DNA from 2 places in the Isoptericola sp. b408 genome. Region 1 is predicted to be linked to the other one. Evidence: predicted binding sites of a transcription regulator. Region 1 holds the regulator's gene; the other holds the start of a gene.
The links. Region 1 encodes HrcA, which represses chaperone genes, less so after heat shock. Its sites were predicted from a motif close to TTNGCACTCGNNNNNNNCGAGTGCNAA; they were not measured.

Region 1 (9,316 bases):
ACGCCGGACTCGTTGTTGACCTCGATGCTCACCGGCGTCCTCCTCGGTCGTGGCGTCCGGGCCGTCGGCGGTCGTCGGCCGGGCGGGTGCTGTCCCAGCGGGCGTAGGCGTCGACGATGTCGCTCACGAGGCGGTGCCGGACGACGTCGGTGCTGCTCAGCCGGCAGAACTCGACGTCGTCGACCCCGGTGAGGATGTCCTCGACCACCCGCAGGCCCGACGTCGTCCCGCCGGGCAGGTCGACCTGGGTGGCGTCGCCGGTGATCACCATCGTCGAGCCGAACCCGAGCCGGGTGAGGAACATCTTCATCTGCTCGGCGGAGGTGTTCTGCGCCTCGTCCAGGATGATGAACGAGTCGTTCAACGAACGGCCGCGCATATAGGCCAGCGGAGCGACCTCGATGGTGCCGGACTCCACCAGCCGCGGGATGGAGTCGGGGTCGACCATGTCGTGCAGCGCGTCGTAGAGCGGGCGCAGGTACGGGTCGATCTTGTCGCTGAGCGAGCCGGGCAGGTAGCCGAGCTTCTCCCCCGCCTCGACGGCGGGACGCGTGAGGATGATGCGGTTGACCTGCTTGGCCTGCAGGGCCTGCACGGCCTTCGCCATCGCCAGGTAGGTCTTGCCGGTGCCCGCCGGGCCGATGCCGAAGGTGATCGTGTTGGCCGCGATGGCCTCGACGTAGCGCTTCTGCCCCACCGTCTTGGGCCGGATGGTGCGGCCGCGCCCGGAGAGGATGTCGTGGGTGAGCACCTCGGCGGGCCGCTGGGCGGCGGCGGAGGTCAGCATCGACACCGAGCGGGAGACCACCTCGGGGGTGAGCGGGGTGCCGGCCTCGACGACCTCGACCAGCTCGTCGAGCAGCCGTGCCACCAGGGCGACGTCGCCGGCCGGGCCGTGCACGGAGATCTCGTTGCCGCGGGCGTGCACGTCCACCCCGGGGAACCCGTCCTCGATCGCTCGCAGGACGGAGTCGCCGCTGCCGAGCAGCGCCACCATCGGCACGTGCGGGGGGACGACGACGCGATGCTCGGTGGCGTGCCGCGGGTGGTCGGTCAGGGAGCGGTCGGAGGCGGGGGACGTCATGCTCAGGCGGGACTCCATCCCAGCTGGGTGCCGGCCAGGACGTGGCCGTGCACGTGGAAGACGCTCTGGCCCGCACGCGGGCCGGAGTTGAAGATGAACCGGTACTGGCCGTCGGCGAGGTCGTGCGCGATCTCGTCGGCGACGGCGACGACCTCGGCGAGCAGCTCCGGGTCGGCGGCGGCCAGGACGGACACGTCGCCGTGGTGCTCCTTGGGCACGACGAGCACGTGCACCGGCGCCTGCGGGTCGATGTCCCGGAACGCCAGGACCCGCTCGGTGTCGGCCACGACGTCGGCCGGCTGCAGGCCGGCGACGATCTTGCAGAAGAGGCAGTCCGCCTCGGTCTCCGTCGTCATGCGTCCACGCTACCGCCAGCGGCCCAGCCGGTCGCTCAGGAGCGCCACGGCGACGGGACCCGCCGTGGAGGTACGCAGCACGTGCGGGCCGAGCCGTGCCGTCACGGCGCCGGCGTCGGTGAGCGCGCTGACCTCCTCCGTGGAGATCCCGCCCTCGGGGCCGACGACGAGCGCCAGCTCGGGAGGCGCGTCCGCGCCGAGAGCCGGCTCCGGGAGCGCGACGTCGGCGAGCGGTGTCGTGGCCTCCTCGTGCAGGACGACGACGGCACCGCCCGCGGCGACGACGTCGCGCACCCGGGCGGCCAGCGTCCGCGTGGTGACGTGCTCCTCCACCGGCGGCAGCCACGCGCGGCGGGACTGCTTGACCGCCGCGAGCACGGTGGCGGCCCACTTGGCGCGCGCCTTCTCGGCCCGCGGTCCGCGCCAGACGACGACGGACCGGTCGGCCTGCCAGGGCACGACGGCGTCGACCCCGACCTCGACCGCGGCCTCGACCGCCTGGTGGTCGCGGTCGCCCTTGGCCAGCGCCTGCACGAGGGTCAGGCGCACGGCCGGCGCCGGTTCGTGCCGCACGTCCTCGACGCGCAGGGCGACCTCGCCGCCGTCGACCGTCTCGACGACGCCGAGCACGCGGGTGCCCGCGCCGTCGACCACGTCGACCCGCTCACCGGCGCGCCGTCGCTGGACGACGCCGGCGTGCCGCCCCTCCGCCCCGCCGAGGACGTAGGTCGCCCCCGGGGCCAGGGAGGCCGGCACGCCGTGGTCGACGAAGACCGGTGCGCTCACGACGTCGCGCCTAGCGCCCGGCGAACTTGTCCCGCAGCCGCGAGAACACGCCCGGGTGGGCCGCGGCCAGCCGCGGGTCGGGGCGTTCCTCGCCGCGCAGGTTCGCCAGCCGGCGCAGCAGCTCGGTCTGCTCCTCGTCGAGGGAGGTCGGCACCTGGACCTCGACGTGGACGTTGAGGTCGCCGCGACCGTTGCCGTGCAGGTGCCCCACGCCGAGGCCCTTGAGGGTGACGATCTCGCCGGGCTGGATGCCCGGACGCAGGTCGATCTCCTGCTGGCCGTCGAGGGTGGACAGCTCGAGCACGGTGCCCAGCGCGGCCGCGGTCATCGGCACCGGCAGGGTGCAGTGCAGGTCGTCGCCGCGGCGCACGAACGTGTCGTGGGCCTTCTCCCGGATCTCGACGTACAGGTCGCCCGCCGGACCACCGCCCGGCCCGACCTCGCCCTGGGCGGCGAGCTTGATCCGGGTCCCGGTGTCCACGCCCGCGGGGACGTTGACCGTCAGCGAGCGACGCGAGCGCACCCGGCCCTCGCCGGAGCACTCCGCGCAGGGCTCGGGGATGATCGTGCCGAAGCCCTGGCAGGCCGCGCAGGGCGCCGTCGTCATGACCTGGCCGAGGAACGACCGGGCCACGCGCTGGACGTTGCCCTGGCCGTGGCAGACCTCGCAGGTCCGCACGTCGGTCCCGGGCCGGCACCCGTTGCCGCCGCAGGTGCCGCACACCACGGCGGTGTCGACCTGCAGCTCGCGCTTGCCGCCGAACGTGGCCTCGGAGAGGTCGATGTCCATGCGCACCAGCGCGTCCTGGCCGCGCCGGGCCCGCGGCACGGGACCGCTGGCCTGGCCGCCGCCGAAGAACGTCTCGAAGATGTCCTGGAAGCCGAAGCCCTGGCCGAAGCCGGCTCCGGCGCCGCCGCCGGGTGCGCTCGGGTCGACGCCCAGGTCGTACTGCTCGCGCTTCTCGCGGTTCGACAGCACCTCGTAGGCCCGGGCGACGTCCTTGAACCTCTCCTCGCCCTCGGCACCCGCGACGTCGGGGTGGAGCTCGCGCGCCATGCGGCGATAGGCCTTCTTGATCTGCTCGGGAGTGGCGTCACGCTCGACGCCGAGGATCTCGTAGTAGTCGGTCACAGGTCTCTCTTCGGTGACGTGGAGAAGTCTGGTCAGGGATACCGGTGGTCAGTTCGGCAGCACGCGGGACAGGTAGCGTGCCACGGCGCGGACCGAGGCGATGGTGCCCGGGTAGTCCATGCGGGTGGGGCCGATGGACCCGAGGGAGGCGACGGTGTCGCCGTCGCTACCGTAACCGGAGGCGACGACGGAGGTCTCGGTGAGACCGTCGAGCCGGTTCTCGTGCCCGATCCGCACCCCGACCCCGTCGGTCGCCATCTCGGTGAGGAGCCCGAGCAGCACCACCTGCTCCTCGAGCGCCTCGAGGACGGGGCTCAGCCCCTGCTCGAACGTGGCGCCGGACCGGGCCAGGTTGGCCGTGCCGGCCAGCACGATCCGCTCCTCGTTCTCCTCCCCGAGCGTCTCGACGACGAGGTCCGCCACCGCCTGGGCCACGCCGCTGAGGCGCGGGCCCACGGACTCGACCACGCCGGCGAACACGCCGGTGAGGTCGGCGAGGCGCTTGCCGGCGGCGGCCGCGTTGAACCGGGCCCGCAGCTCGCCGATGGTGCCCTCGTCGAGGTCCGTGCCGGCATCCGTCCCGTCCGGTCGCACCGGCAGCTCGCAGTAGCGCTGCTCGACGCGGCCGGTGTCGGTGATGACCACGACGAGGATCCGGGAGTCCGCCACGGGCACGAGCTCGAGGTGGCGCAGCCCGGACCGCCGCAGCGACGGGTACTGCACGACGGCGACCTGCCCGGTGAGCTGGGCGATGAGCCGCCCCGCGCGCGTCAGGACGTCGTCGAGGTCGATCGCCTCGGACAGGAAGGCCTCGATGGCCCGCTTCTGGGGGACGTTGAGGGGCCGGACCTCGGCGAGCCGGTCGACGAACACCCGGTACCCGGCGTCCGTGGGCACCCGGCCGGCCGACGTGTGCGGCTGGGCGATGTACCCGGCGTCCTCCAGCGCGGCCATGTCGTTGCGGATCGTGGCCGGGGAGACACCGAGACGGTGACGCTCGGTGAGCATGCGCGACCCGACGGGTTCGCGCGTGGTGACGTAGTCCTCGACGATGGCGCGCAGCACCTCGAGCCGACGTTCCTCGCTCACTTCTCGACCTCCCCTCGCTCGGCGCCCCGGGGGGTTTAGCACTCTCCAGGGCTGAGTGCCATCTTACGCGGTTCGTGCGACGGTCCGGCGTCACCCGCCCGTCACCGGTGAGGTACGTCATGCCCGCCCCCGTCGCCGGGCCCCGTCCCCGTGTGCTGTCGACGCTCGTCCGCCCGCGGCACCGCCGGACCGGGGCGGTCCGTCCCGCCCGAGGCGTGCCGTCCCGCAGGCTGGCAGCATGTCCCCATGAGGGTCAGCCAGGTCCCCCTGGTCGGGCGCCGGCCCGAGCTCGCCGCGCTGCGCGAGGCCCTCGACGGTGCCACGCACGGCGCGGGGCGATGCCTCGTCGTGGCCGGTGAGGCCGGGATCGGCAAGACGCGCCTCGTCGAGGAGCTCCTCGACGGCGTCGACACCGGCACGACCCTCGTGGCCCGGGGCCAGTGCGCCGACTCCGGCGCGGGCCCCGTCCCCTACGCCGGGCTCGACGGCGTGCTGCGGGACCTGGTCGGCGCGCTCGGTGAGGAGGCGGTGCTGGACGCCGCCGGCCCCGCGGCGGACGCCCTCGGCGTGATCCTGCCCCGGCTGGTGACCGTGCGGCCCGGCGTCGACGGCGGCCGCGTACCGGAGGTGCTCACCGACCTGATGACGACGGTCTGCGCCCGCCGGACGGTCGTGGTCGTCGTCGAGGACCTGCACTGGTCCGACGACGTCACGCGGACCACCGTCGCGCGGCTCGCCCGCGCCGCCCCGTCCACCCACCTGCTCGTGCTGGTCACCTACCGCAGCGACGACGTCGGCCGGCGCCACCCGCTGCGCACCACCCTGGCCGAGCTCGACCGGGCTCGGCTCGCCGAACGGGTCGAGGTGCCGCGCCTCGCCGACCCGGAGGTCGTCGAGCTCGCACGCGCCGTGCTCCCCGACGCACCGGCCGGCGCGGACCGGACCGGCGCCGGGGGCCTGGGCGAGCTGGTCGTGCGTGCCGAGGGCGTGCCCTTCTACGTCGAGGAGCTCGCCTGCTGCTACGACGGTGACATCCCCGTCTCGCTGCGTGACGTCCTGCTGCTGCGCTACGCGGGCCTGTCGGAGGCGGCGCAGGCGTTCTGCCGGGTGGTCGCCGCCGGCGGGGTCCGCGCCGGCCGTGACGTGCTGGCCGCCGTCCTGGGCGACGAGGCGCTCGAGCGGGCCGAACCCGCTGCGCGCGAGGCCGTCGACGCCCTGGTCCTGCAGGCCGACCCCGACGGCTACGGGTTCCGTCACGCCCTGATGCAGGAGGCCGTCGAGGCGGAGCTGCTGCCCACCGAGCGGCGGCGGCTGCACGCGGCCTACGCCGAGGCGCTGGCCACCGGTCCGGCCACCGTGCCGCGGCTGGTCGAGCAGGCCGACCACTGGTGGCACGCCCGTGTGCCGGACCGCGCCCTGGCCGCCGCCGTGACCGGCCTGGACGCCGCCGCGAACGACGTCGCCCCGGCGGCTGCCGTCCGGCTCGGGGAACGGGCTCTCGAGCTGTGGGACACCGTGCCGGACGCGGCGGACGTCACCGGGACCACGCACCACGACCTGCTCGTGCGGGTCGCCGAGGCCGAGACCGTCGCGACCCACGTCGACCGGGCCCTGGCGCTGGCACGTCAGGCGTTGGACGAGTGGCCCGCCGACGACCCCGCGGGCCGGGCCCGCACCCTCGGGCTCGTGGCGGTGCAGCAGCTGCGCGCGGGCGACGTCGCGGGCCTGGACCGGACCCGGGAGGCGCTCGCGGCGGCACCGCAGGACGACCTCGGGACGCTCGCCGGGCTGCTGCGCCTGGACGCCCGCGCCAAGATGCTCGCCGGCCGCTTCCAGGAGGCGGTCGCGGCCGCCGGGCGCGGCTACGAGGCCGCGACGGCCGCGGGCGACCGCTCCACCGCCGCGCTGCTGCTGAACACCAGCGGTCTCGCCCGGCTGAGCGCGGGCGACCCGGGCGGCCTCGACGAGCTCGAGGAGTCCCGCCGCCTCTCCGGGGACGACTGGGCCGGGCGGGCCCACTACTTCACCAACCTCTCCGACCACCAGCTCCGGCTCGGCCGGTTCGCCGAGGCGCTGCGGACCGCCTCCGCCGGTGCCGAGGTCGGCCGCGCCGGGGGATCCGGCTGGAGCAGCCGCGCGATGCTGGAGGGCAACGTCGCCGAGGCCCTCATCGGGCTCGGCCGCTGGGAGGAGGCCGACGCCTGGTACCGGCGGGCCACGAACGAGGTCTCGCCGAGCGCCTGGGCCGTCTACCTCGCCGAACGATGGACGTGGCTCACGCTGTGGCGCGGGGACGTCGAGACCGCCCAGGCGATGGGGCGACGCCACCGGGCCGTGTGGCTGCGGTTCGCCGAGGTGGAGATGCAGGTCCGGGGTCGGGCCCCGGCCACGCTGGCCGAGCTGGCCCTCGCGCGCGACGACGTCGACGACGCGCTCGACCTGGTCCGGCACGCCGCCGACCCCGGTCGGCTGTCCGGGGCGTACGCCCTGACGGTGCTGGCGGTCGCCGCCCGGGTGCTCGCCCGGGCCCGCGCCGCCGGCCGGGCGGTCGACGTCGGACCGTACGAGGAGGCCCTGGCCGCCGCCGCCTTCTGGCCGACCCACCGGTTGTGGGCGACGGTGTTCGCCGCCGAGCTGGGCCGGACCCCGTGGCCCGAGGTCAGCGCGTTCGGTCCCGACGACGGCGCCCCGGCACACCTGCGCCCCTACGCCCTCGTGCGCGAGGGCGAGCACCGGCTCGCGGCGGGCGACAAGGCTCGCGCGCGCGAACTGCTCGGTGACGCCGCGGAGGCCGCGCGCGACGTCGGTGCCGGCTCCCTGCTGGCCCGGGCGACCTCGCTGCTGCACGACGCGGGACTCGCGGCACCGACCCGGCGCCGGCCGGCCGAGGCCGGCGCCGACCCGCTGACCGACCGGGAGCGCCAGGTGCTGGAGCTGGTCGCCGAGGGACTGACGAACGGGCAGATCGCCGAGCGGCTGTTCATCTCCCGCAAGACGGCGTCGGTGCACGTCTCGGCCATCCTGCGCAAGCTCGGCGTCACGAGCCGCACCGAGGCCGCCGTCGTGGCCCGGTCCACGGCGCACCCCGCCTGACCCTCCGGGTACCTCAGACGGGCGCCGCCCCGGGCCGGCGGGTACCTCAGGCCTGTCGAGCGACGCGCCGGCGAAGACCGGTCGGATGCCCGATCCACGCCCCTACCTCAGGGACCGAACCTGGAGTCATCGCGAGCCACCCCGGCCCGCCGACCAAGGAGGGTCACCATGTCCCCGGAGCAGTTCCACCAGATGTACCGCCTCCAGGAGGCCGAGGTCGTCCGCGAGGCCGAGCACCGCCGTCAGGCGGCCGAGCGCGGCGAGCGGACGGCACCGGCGCACCGCCGGCACCCCGCCACGGCCCCGCGCCCCCGCGTGCTGGTGGCCCTCGACCGCCTGCGCATGGCTCGGGCCCGTGCGGTCCGCGCAGCCTGAGGCGTACCGCCCCGGGGGCTGGCAGCATGACTTCATGAGGGTCAGCCGGGTCCCGCTGATCGGCCGCGAGAGCGAGCTCGCGACGTTGCGTGGCCTCCTCGACGAGGCCGCGCACGGCGACGGCCAGTGCGTGATCGTGGGTGGCGAGGCCGGGATCGGCAAGACGCGCCTCGTCGAGGAGCTCCTCGACGGGTCCGCTGCCGACCCGGCCTTCGTCCTGCGGGGCCAGTGCGCCGACTCCGGCGCCGGTCCCGTGCCCTACGCCGGGCTCGCGGGTCTGCTGCGGGACGCCGTCGCCGCGCTGGGGGCCGAGGCCACGCTGGAGGCCGCCGGACCGGCGGCGGACGCCCTCGGCGTCGTGCTCCCCGAGCTGGTCGAGGTCCGGGCGGACGGGGAGGCCGGACGCCTCCCGGAGGCCTTCGCCGCACTGCTCACCACGCTCGCCGGGCGACGGCCCGTCGTGGTCGTGATCGAGGACCTGCACTGGTCCGACGACGCCACCCGCGGCTGCCTGGCCCGCCTCGCGCGCACCGCCCCGGGCCGCCGGCTGCTGGTGGTGGTCACGTACCGCAGCGACGACGTCGGACGGACCCACCCCCTGCGGACCCTGCTCGCGGAGATCGAGCGGGCCCGGCTCGCCACCCGGATCGAGGTCCCGCGGCTCGCCGCCCACGACGTCGTCGCCCTGTTCCGGGCGCACCTCGACGCCGGAGCCGTCGACCTCGAGGAGGTCGTCGACCGCAGCCAGGGTGTGCCGTTCTACGTCGAGGAGCTCGCCACCGGGGTCGGCGTCACCCTGCCGGACTCGGTGCGCGACCTGATGCTCCTGCGGTACTCACGCCTCGGCCGCCAGGCGCAGGAGTTCTGCCGCACCGTGGCCGCCGCCGGGCAGAGCGTCGGGCACGAGCTGCTCGCCGCGGCGCTCGGCGACGAGGCCGTCCGGGAGACCGAGCCCGCCGCCCGCGAGGCCGTCGAGGCCGGGGTCCTCGTCGTCGACGCCGACGGCTACCGGTTCCGGCACGCCCTCATGCAGGAGGCCGTGGCCACCGAGCTGCTGCCCAGCGAGAGCCGACGCCTGCACACCGCCTACGCCCGCGCCCTGGAGACCCGGCCGGCCACCATCGCCCGCCTCGCGGAGATCGCGGACCACTGGTGGCGTGCCCGCGTGCCGGACCGGGCGCTCGCCGCGTGCGTGGCGGGCCAGGCCGCGGCCGGCGAGTACGCGGCGACGTCCACGGCCGTCGCCCTGGGCGAGCGGGCGCTCGAGCTGTGGGACCTGGTCGCGGACCCCGAGGGGGTCACGGGCACCACCCACGCCGAGCTCATGCGACGGGTGGCCTGGGCCCTGCACGTCGGGTCCCAGGCCGAGCGTGCGCTCGCGCTCGCCCGCCAGGCCCTCGC
Region 2 (9,316 bases), on a different contig from region 1:
GTGGCGGACGATGTCCCGGATCCGGTCGAGCTCCGGGGCGCAGCCGAGACGTTCGGCCACGGGGGCCAGCTCCTCGAGCAGCCGGGGCAGCGCGTCGGTGAGGAGCTCCTCGTTCCCGTCGGCGTCCAGGATGATGATGGCGTCCATGCCGTAGCGGGCCGCCCGCCACTTGTTCTCGTGGACGAACCACCGCGGCATCGTCGGCAGCGGCCGGCCCTCGTCGAGCAGCGTCGAGAAGTGCTCGACCAGGCAGTGCACCAGGGCCGCGAGCGAGGCCAGCTCGGTCACGTTGGACGTGCCGTCGCAGATGCGGACCTCGACGGTGCCGAAGTGCGGGGCGGGCCGCACGTCCCACCGGACCTCGGTGAAGTCGTCGATGACGCCGGTCTTGAGCATGTCGGCGGTGTACCGCTCCAGCTCGCTCCACTCGGTGAACTGGTAGGGCAGCCCCGCCGTCGGCAGCTGCTGGAACAGCAGCGCACGCATCGAGGCGTAGCCGGTGTCGGCGGCGTCCCAGTACGGCGACGACGCCGAGAGCGCCTGCAGGTGCGCGACGTGGACCAGCAGCGAGCGCAGGATGGGCAGCACCTTGGCCCGGTCCTCGACGCCGACGTGCATGTGCACGCCGTAGACCACCTGCTGGCGGCCCCAGACCTGGGCGCGGTCGACCACGGTGGCGTACCGCTCCTTGTCGGTCACCTGCTGCTGCGACCAGGGCGCGAAGGGGTGGGTGCCGGCACCCATGAGCTCGGCCCGCATGGGGCGGATGACCTCCTGGACCCGGGCGAGCCCGTTCTCGAGGTCGGCGATCGCCCCGGGGACGGTGGCGCACACGTCCGAGACGATCTCCACGGTGTTGCGCAGGAACTCGGGCTTGACGTGCCGGGCCCGCGCGTCGGGGCCGAGCTCGGCCATGACGGCAGGGGCCACCTGGCGCAGGATGCCGGAGTCGGCGTCGACGAGCGCCAGCTCCCACTCGAGGCCGACGCTCGATCGCCGGGAGGGCTGGAACTCCAGGACCATGCAGCCATGCTTCCACGCGTGGTGGCGGTGCACCACGGGGCCGGGATCAGCCCCCCAGCGGCTCCACCACGAGGACGTGCTGACGCCCGGCGACGCGGGTCAGCACCAGCGTGGCCTCGGCGTCCCCCCGGAGGGAGAGCTGGGCCCGCAGCTGCTCGGGGGTCACGGCGGTGCCGCGTTTCTTCACGGTCAGCCGGCCGACGCCCCGTTCGCGCAGGTAGGCCTTGAGCCGTTTGAGGTTGAACGGCATGACGTCCAGCACCCGGTAGCCGGTGGCCAGCGGCGCGGTGCCCGGGGGAGGCGCCGCCGCCGGGGCGTCGGTGGTGACGTAGGCGATGGTCCGGTCCACCAGCCGGCCGTCGAGCTCGGCGGCGGCGTGCGCGACGAGCCCGGCGCGGACCACGGCCCCGTCCGGCTCGTACAGGTACGAGCCGACCGCCCCGACGTCGGGGGCGAGGTCGACGCCCTCGGCGCCGGGACGCACGAGCCGCGAGACGGTGCCGCCGTCCTCGGTGCGCAGGATCAGGGCGGAGCGTCCGGGGCCGTCGGGGGCGAGGGGCCCGAACCACAGGCCGGCCTCGACGACGTCGCCGTCCACGGAGACCCACTGGGTCTCGGCGTCCTCGGGCAGGCCCTGATGGCCGATGCCGGGGCCGACCTTGATGCCGACGGCGGGGACCTGGTCCCGCAGCCCCCACACGGCGTCCAGCGGCGGGGCCCAGGCCGACGGGTCGAACACGCGCCGGCCGCCGCGCGTCCGGCGGGCCGGGTCGGCGTACACCCCGTCGACGCCCTCGGCGACCAGGTCCAGCGCCAGCCCGTCCCCGTGGCGGACCTCGGCCTCGGGAAAGGCTCGCAGGTTCACGGTCGCCAGCGCGGCGGTGACCTCGTCGACGTCGGTGGCCAGCACCTGCAGGCCCACGCCCGCGAAGGCGAGGGCGTCGGCGCCGAGACCGCAGGTCAGGTCGGCGACCTTGTGCACCTCCGCGGCCAGGTACCGGCGGGCGTGCACGGCGGCGACGGTCAGCCGGGTCGCCTGCTCCAGCCCGTCCGGCGTGAACAGCATCCCGTCGGCGAACGGGCCGAGCTTGGCCCGGGCACGGGCGCGGAGCCGGGACTGCGTGAGGGCCGCGGCCGCGAGGTCCGGATCGACACCCTCGGCGCGCATCCGCGTCGCCAGGGCCATGGCCTGCGACTCCTCGTACGGGGGGAGGTCGTTGAGCAGGGTCCAGCCCTCGGGGCTGAGAAGCTTGCTGAGCGAGGCCACGTCCATCCGTCCATGCTCTCAGGCCGTCCCGACGGGACCGCTTCTGGCACTCGACTTGTCAGAGTGCTAAGGGCTGCCTAGATTTGGTCCCAGCGCACGCGCTGTGCCGGCACCCGCGACGACGGACAGCGGCCGGGCGCGACCCAGTCAACGCTAGTCATCGCGAACAAGGAGGTCCGACGTGTCGGTCCCCATCAAGCCGCTCGAGGACCGGATCGTCGTCAAGGCCGTCGAGGCCGAGACCACGACCGCTTCCGGCCTGGTCATCCCGGACACCGCCAAGGAGAAGCCCCAGGAGGGCGAGGTCCTGGCCGTGGGTGACGGCCGCTTCAACGACAAGGGCGAGCGCGTCCCGGTCGACGTGAAGGTCGGCGACAAGGTCATCTACAGCAAGTTCGGCGGCACCGAGGTCAAGTACGCCGGGGAGGACTACCTGGTCCTGTCCTCGCGCGACATCCTCGCCGTCGTCGTCGGCTGACGCCGCGACGCCGGGCGGGAGCCCTGGCCTGACGGCCGGGTCCCCCTCCCCGCACGAGAGCCCCGCACCGATCCGGTGCGGGGCTCTCGTCGTCTGCTCGGACGGGGGCGCGGGCGAGGGGGTGCGACCGGCCGTCGACCGAGGTCGGTTCAGCTCGCCTTCTTGTGCTCGCGGTCGCGACCGCTGAGGATCGCCGACCGCTCGTCCTCGCTCAGGCCGCCCCAGACGCCGTACGGCTCCCGGACCCGCAGCGACTGCTCGCGGCACTCCATCATCACCGGGCAGCTGCGGCAGATCGCCTTGGCGGCCTCCGCGCGTCGTCGGCGGGTGGATCCGCGCTCACCCTCGGGGTGGAAGAAGAGGGTGTCGTCCGCGTCACGGCACGACCCCTGGTACTGCCACTCCCACAACTCCATAACCGGTCCTGGCAACCGCGAGATCTCCGTCATGGCGAACAACCTACAAGTTGTGCAGAAGTTGTTCAAGTAGCAGGTCGACCCGATTGAAGTGGGTGTGGGTGAAAAGGGGTGACCAGGGCCTGAACCGCTTGCTATCGCTTCATGACCAGGTTCGATGATCGATTCGGACTCAAGGTGAGACGGGCCACCCGGCGCGGTGGCGGTCCCGGGAACCCCTGGGCAGAATCGACGCATGACCCGTTCGCGACCCGTCCAGGATGCCGGGGCTACGCGTCCGTCCGGCCCCGGGCTCGCGGTCGCGGCCGTCGCGCGGCGCCTCGGCGTGGCCCCCGCCACGCTGCGCACGTGGGACCGTCGTTACGGTCTCGGCCCCTCGGACCGCACGGCCGGCTCCCACCGGCGCTACACCCCCGAGGACGTCGCCCGGCTGCTCGTCATGCGACGGCTCACGCTCGAGGGCGTCGCCCCCGTCGACGCCGCCCAGGCCGCCCTCGAGGCGGACGTCGACGAGCTCGAGGAGGCCCGTCGGTCCGCGCCGCCGAGCCCGCCCGAGGACGCGGCCGCCGACGAGGCCGAGGAGTCCGCGGACTCGGCGGACTCCGCCGCCCGAGCAGGGCGGGCCCACCTGCGGGCGCTGCCCGGTGGCGGCCAGGGAGGCCGCGGCGCCGGCGCGCAGCAGGGGCAGCAGGCGTCCGGCAGGGTCTCCGCCGTGGTGGACGCGGCGCTCGCCTACGACCAGGCGCGGTGCGACGACCTGGTGCGCATCCCGCCGCACGGCGACCCCGCCGCCTGGTGGGCGCAGCTGCTCGAACCGGCGTGGAGCCGCGTGGCCGAGCGGACCGTGCTGGCCGGGCCCGGCGCCGTCCCCGAGATCGTCCTCGCGACGGCCGCGCTGCAGGCGCTGCGATCCTTCACCGAGGCCTTCGAGCAGTCCGTGGTCCAGAACGGCGGGCCGCCGGCCAACCACCCCAGCCGGATGCGCAACATCGTGCTCATCTTCGCGGGTCCCGACGAGACCGTGCCGCTGTCCGCGCACGCCCTCGCCGCCGCGCTGACGGCCAAGGGCAAGACGGCGCGGATCGTCACCGGGCCGGCCAGTGCCCGGCGGTCCCTGGAGCTGGTCACGATGGTGCGGCCCGCCGCGCTGGTCCTGGCCACCGGGCAGCGTCGACCGGACCTCGACGTCGTGCACGCCGTGCACGACGGGTTCCCCGAGCTGCCGATCTTCGTCGGGCTGCGACGGGACGACGCCGCCAGCGAGCTGCCGCTGGCCGCCCAGGTCCAGCGCGTGCGCTCCTTCACCGGCCTGCTGCACGAGGTCCTGGCGGTCATCGGCGCCTGACCCGGCCGGCCGGCCGGGGCGTCGGCGGGAGGCGCCGCGGTGTGACGGAGACCGCGGCTGACCCCTCCGTGCGCGCCGTAGACTCGGGACATGACGGAGACGACCTCGCCCGCCCACGATCCGTTCGGCTTCCTGGGGCTGACCTATGACGACGTCCTCCTGCTGCCCGGCTACTCGGACCTGGCGCCCTCGGACATCGACACCACCTCGCGCCTGACGCGGGAGATCTCGCTACGGACCCCGCTCGTCTCCGCCGCGATGGACACGGTGACCGAGTCCCGGATGGCCATCGCGATGGCCCGGCAGGGCGGTCTGGGCGTGCTGCACCGCAACCTCTCGATCGAGGACCAGGCGTACCAGGTGGACCTGGTCAAGCGGACGCAGACGGGGATCATCTCGAACCCCGTGACGATCGGTCCGGACGCCACCCTGGAGCAGCTCGACCAGCGGGCGGGGGAGTACCGGGTCTCCGGGTTCCCCGTGCTGGACGAGGCCGGCCGTCTCGTCGGCATCGTCACGAACCGCGACCTGCGCTTCACCCCGGTGGCCGAGTGGGCGGAGACGACCGTCGCCGACGTCATGACCCGGCAGCCGTTGATCACCGGCGACGCCGGCATCTCCCGCGAGGACGCCACCGCCCTGCTGCGCAAGCACAAGCTCGAGCGGCTCCCGCTGGTCGACGACGACGGACGCCTCGCCGGCCTCATCACGGTCAAGGACTTCGTCAAGTCCGAGCAGTTCCCCAACGCCTCCAAGGACTCCCAGGGCCGGCTCCTCGTCGGTGCCGCCATCGGCTACTTCGGTGACGCGTGGCAGCGGGCCACGACGCTCATCGACGCCGGTGTCGACGTGCTCGTCGCCGACACGGCCCACGGCAACGTCCGCATGCTCATCGACATGGTGCGCGCGCTGAAGTCCGACCCGGCGACGCGCCACGTCCAGGTCATCGGCGGGAACGTGGCCACCCAGGACGGGGCCCAGGCGTTCGTCGACGCCGGCGCGGACGCCGTCAAGGTCGGCGTCGGCCCCGGGTCGATCTGCACCACCCGCGTGGTGACCGGCGTCGGCGTCCCGCAGATCACCGCGATCCACGAGGCGTCGCGGGCCGCGCGCCCGGCCGGGGTCCCGGTCATCGCCGACGGCGGCATGCGTCACTCGGGCGAGATCGGCAAGGCCCTCGTGGCCGGCGCCGAGACGGTCATGCTCGGGTCGATGCTCGCCGGCACGGAGGAGTCGCCCGGCGAGACCATCCTCATCAACGGCAAGCAGTTCAAGGCCTACCGGGGCATGGGCTCGATGGGCGCGATGTCCTCGCGCGGCAAGAAGTCCTACTCGAAGGACCGCTACTTCCAGGCGGAGGTCACGAGCGACGACATGATCGTGCCCGAGGGTGTCGAGGGCCAGGTGCCCTACAAGGGCACGCTCGGGACCGTGGCCCACCAGCTCGTCGGCGGGCTGCACCAGACGATGTTCTACGTCGGTGCGCGCACCGTGCCGGAGCTGCAGGAGAAGGGCAAGTTCGTGCGGATCACCTCGGCCTCGCTGGCGGAGTCCCACCCGCACGACATCAAGATGACCGTCGAGGCGCCGAACTACAAGGTCGGCTGACCTCGCCCGGCGGCGCGGCCGCCGTCCGGTCAGCCGGCGGCGCGCGGTGTGGTGGGCCAGGACGTGGACGCGCCGGGTCCCGGCAGACCCTTGCGGTCGCGCCAGGCGTTGAAGTTCTCCGCCCACGAGCGGTGGGCGTCGCGCTGCGCCGCGTGCAGGGCGTCGAGCGCCACCGAGCGCAGGTCGGGGAACCGCAGCACCTGCGCGTCCAGCACGTCGAGGGTGGCCAGCACGTCCACGTCGGCGCTGTGCAGCTCGCCGTCGCCGACCACGCCGTAGAGCTCGCACAGGTCGCCCAGCCGACGCTTCCCCCGGCGGTACCGGTCCTGCCACCGGTCGATCACGAGCGGGTCCAGCACGGGGGCGACGGGCCGTCCGAGCCGCTCCGGCAGGGTCGGCAGGCCGTGGCGCGCCAGCTCGGCGTCGAGCAGCGTCAGGTCGAACGCGGCGTTGTAGGCCACGACCGGGACGTCCTCGCGCAGGTGCGTGGTGAGCAGCGCGGCGATCTCCTCGAGCGCCTCGGCCGGGGCGACGCCGTGCGCGCGGGCGTGCTCGGTCGTCACCCCGTGGATCGCCGCCGCCTCCTCGGGGATCTCGACCCCGGGGTCGATCAGCCAGGTGCGGACCTCGGTCGTCAGCGGCGTGCGGAGCACGACGGCCGCCGTGACGACGCGGTCCTGGTGCACGTCGACGCCGGTCGTCTCGGTGTCGAACCCGAGCAGCGGCCCGACGGTCCAGCCGGCGTCGTCCATGTCGATCCCCTCTCGTGTCCTCACGTCGGTGACGATGCCACGGGCCACCGACACGGCGGCCGGTAGGCTGACCCGTGTGAGCAACGAGATCGAGATCGGACGTGGCAAGCGCGGGCGTCGCGCCTTCTCCTTCGACGACGTGGCGGTGGTCCCCTCGCGCCGGACGCGCGACCCGCGGGACGTCTCGACCGGGTGGCAGATCGACGCCTACCACTTCGACCTGCCGATCGTGGCGGCGCCGATGGACTCGGTGATGAGCCCGGCCACCGCGGTCGCGCTGGGCAACCTGGGTGGTCTGGGGGTGCTCGACCTCGAGGGCCTGTGGACCCGCTACGACGACCCGGCCCCGCTCCTGGCGGAGATCCGTGCGCTGCCCGCCGCGGAGGCGACGCGGCGCATGCAGGAGATCTACGCCGAGCCGATCAAGTCGGAGCTCATCACCCAGCGGCTCAAGGAGATCCGCGCCGCGGGGGTCACCGTGGCCGGCGCGCTGTCGCCGCAGCGGATCCAGGAGCACTACCAGACCGTGCTCGACGCCGGGGTGGACCTGTTCGTCATCCGGGGCACCACCGTCTCGGCCGAGCACGTCTCGACCAGCGCCGAGCCGCTCAACCTCAAGCGGTTCATCTACGAGCTCGACGTGCCCGTCGTGGTCGGCGGCGCGGCCAGCTACACCGCCGCCCTGCACCTGATGCGCACCGGGGCGGCCGGCGTGCTCGTCGGGTTCGGCGGCGGTGCCGCGCACACCACCCGCGTCGGCCTCGGCATCCACGCGCCGATGGCCACCGCGGTCTCGGACGTCGCGGCGGCCCGCCGCGACTACCTCGACGAGTCCGGCGGTCGGTACGTGCACGTGATCGCCGACGGCGGCGTGGGTCACTCGGGAGACATCGTCCGGGCCATCGCCTGCGGGGCCGACGCCGTGATGCTCGGTGCCGCGCTGGCACGCGCCTCCGAGGCGCCCGGCGAGGGGTGGCACTGGGGCCCCGAGGCCCACCACGCCCAGCTCCCGCGCGGCGAGCGGGTCGAGGTCGGCACCGCCGGGACGCTGGAGGAGATCCTCTTCGGCCCCGGGCACACCGCCGACGGCACGACGAACCTCGTCGGCGCGCTGCGCCGCGCGATGGCCACCACGGGCTACTCCGACCTCAAGGAGTTCCAGCGCGTCGAGGTCGTCGTCTCGCCGTACCAGCCGCGGTGAGCGGACCCGTGCCGGCCGGGCCACCGGTCAGGCAGGGACCGCCGTCGCGGGTGCGGGTCACGGAGATCGGTGACGACGACGTCGAGGGCGTCGTCGGCCTGTGGCGGGCCTGCGACCTGACCCGGCCCTGGAACGACCCGTACCGGGACATCGCCGACGCGCGGGCCCACCCCGCCGCGACGGTGCTCGTCGCACGGGACGGGGACGTCGTCGTCGGCTCCGTGCTGGCCGGGTACGAGGGGCACCGCGGCTGGCTCTACTACGTGGCCGTGGATCCCGACCGGCGGACGACGGGGCTCGGTCGGACCGTGGTCGAGGCGGCCGAGACGTGGCTGCGACGGGCGGGCGCGCGCAAGGTCCGCCTCATGGTGCGCAGCGCCAACACCGCGGTGCTGGGGTTCTACGAGCACCTCGGGTACGTCGACCAGGAGACGCGCGTGCTCGGGCGGACGCTCGACGACCCGCGCCGAGCGGGGTGAAGATCCCCGCCGACCTGCGGTGACACGGATGTCACCTGGTCCGCGTAGGCTGTCGCCCATGGCAACTGCGCACGAGGGCGACGGTGCTCTGGGGGACGTCATCGACCCGGAGCTGCCCGCCTCCACCTACGTCCTGGAGCCCGAGATCGTGGCCCCGCTGGTCCGCCGCGTCGTGACCTCCCACGGCGCGGGGACCCACCGCAGCGAGCTGCCGTTCACCGGTGCGCCGCTGGCGGCCGTCCCGCTGTCGAGCCCGCAGGACGTCGTCGGAGCGACCCGGGCGGCGCGGGCCGCTCAGCACGACTGGGCCGCCCTGCCGCTGCGCGAGCGCGCCCGCGTGCTCGACCGGCTCGGGGTGCTCGTGCTCGAGCGGCAGTCCGAGATCCTCGACCTGATCCAGATGGAGTCGGGCAAGTCGCGCCGCAACGCCTTCGAGGAGGTCGCCGACATCGCGCAGACCTGCCGGCACTTCGTGCGCCGTGCGGAGCGCTACCTCGCCGACCGGCGCGAACCGGGGGCCCTGTCGGTCCTGACCGGGGTGCGCGTGCACCGCCGGCCGGTGGGCGTCGTGGGGATCATCGCCCCGTGGAACTTCCCGCTGACCCTGGCCCTGTCCGAGACCGTCCCCGCCCTGCTGGCGGGCAACGCCGTCGTGCTCAAGCCGGACCCGCAGACCACCCTGTCGGCGCTGTGGGCGTCCGAGCTCCTGGCCGAGGCGGGGCTGCCGGACGACCTCTTCGCCGTGGT

Region 2: a site for HrcA is predicted at 2,334-2,360, ahead of groES (co-chaperone GroES). Genes of this name have one in related genera too.

What each region holds. Positions count from the first base shown of each region.
Region 1 covers NZ_JAUQYQ010000002.1:197,984-207,299, reverse strand. Annotated here, with positions in the region: gene ybeY (rRNA maturation RNase YbeY) at 1-32, opposite strand, end outside; gene Q6347_RS06555 (PhoH family protein) at 29-1,084, opposite strand; gene Q6347_RS06550 (histidine triad nucleotide-binding protein) at 1,087-1,440, opposite strand; gene Q6347_RS06545 (16S rRNA (uracil(1498)-N(3))-methyltransferase) at 1,450-2,226, opposite strand; gene dnaJ (molecular chaperone DnaJ) at 2,237-3,358, opposite strand; gene hrcA (heat-inducible transcriptional repressor HrcA) at 3,407-4,447, opposite strand; gene Q6347_RS06530 (LuxR family transcriptional regulator) at 4,694-7,540, shown strand; gene Q6347_RS06525 (hypothetical protein) at 7,709-7,915, shown strand; partial or broken gene Q6347_RS06520 (AAA family ATPase) at 7,950-9,316, shown strand, end outside.
Region 2 covers NZ_JAUQYQ010000001.1:975,083-984,398, forward strand. Annotated here, with positions in the region: gene Q6347_RS04625 (glutamate--cysteine ligase) at 1-1,023, opposite strand, end outside; gene Q6347_RS04630 (class I SAM-dependent methyltransferase) at 1,070-2,296, opposite strand; gene groES (co-chaperone GroES) at 2,472-2,768, shown strand; gene Q6347_RS04640 (WhiB family transcriptional regulator) at 2,918-3,217, opposite strand; gene Q6347_RS04645 (MerR family transcriptional regulator) at 3,420-4,529, shown strand; gene guaB (IMP dehydrogenase) at 4,620-6,137, shown strand; gene Q6347_RS04655 (exonuclease domain-containing protein) at 6,167-6,889, opposite strand; gene Q6347_RS04660 (GuaB3 family IMP dehydrogenase-related protein) at 6,966-8,090, shown strand; gene Q6347_RS04665 (GNAT family acetyltransferase) at 8,141-8,569, shown strand; gene Q6347_RS04670 (succinic semialdehyde dehydrogenase) at 8,628-9,316, shown strand, end outside.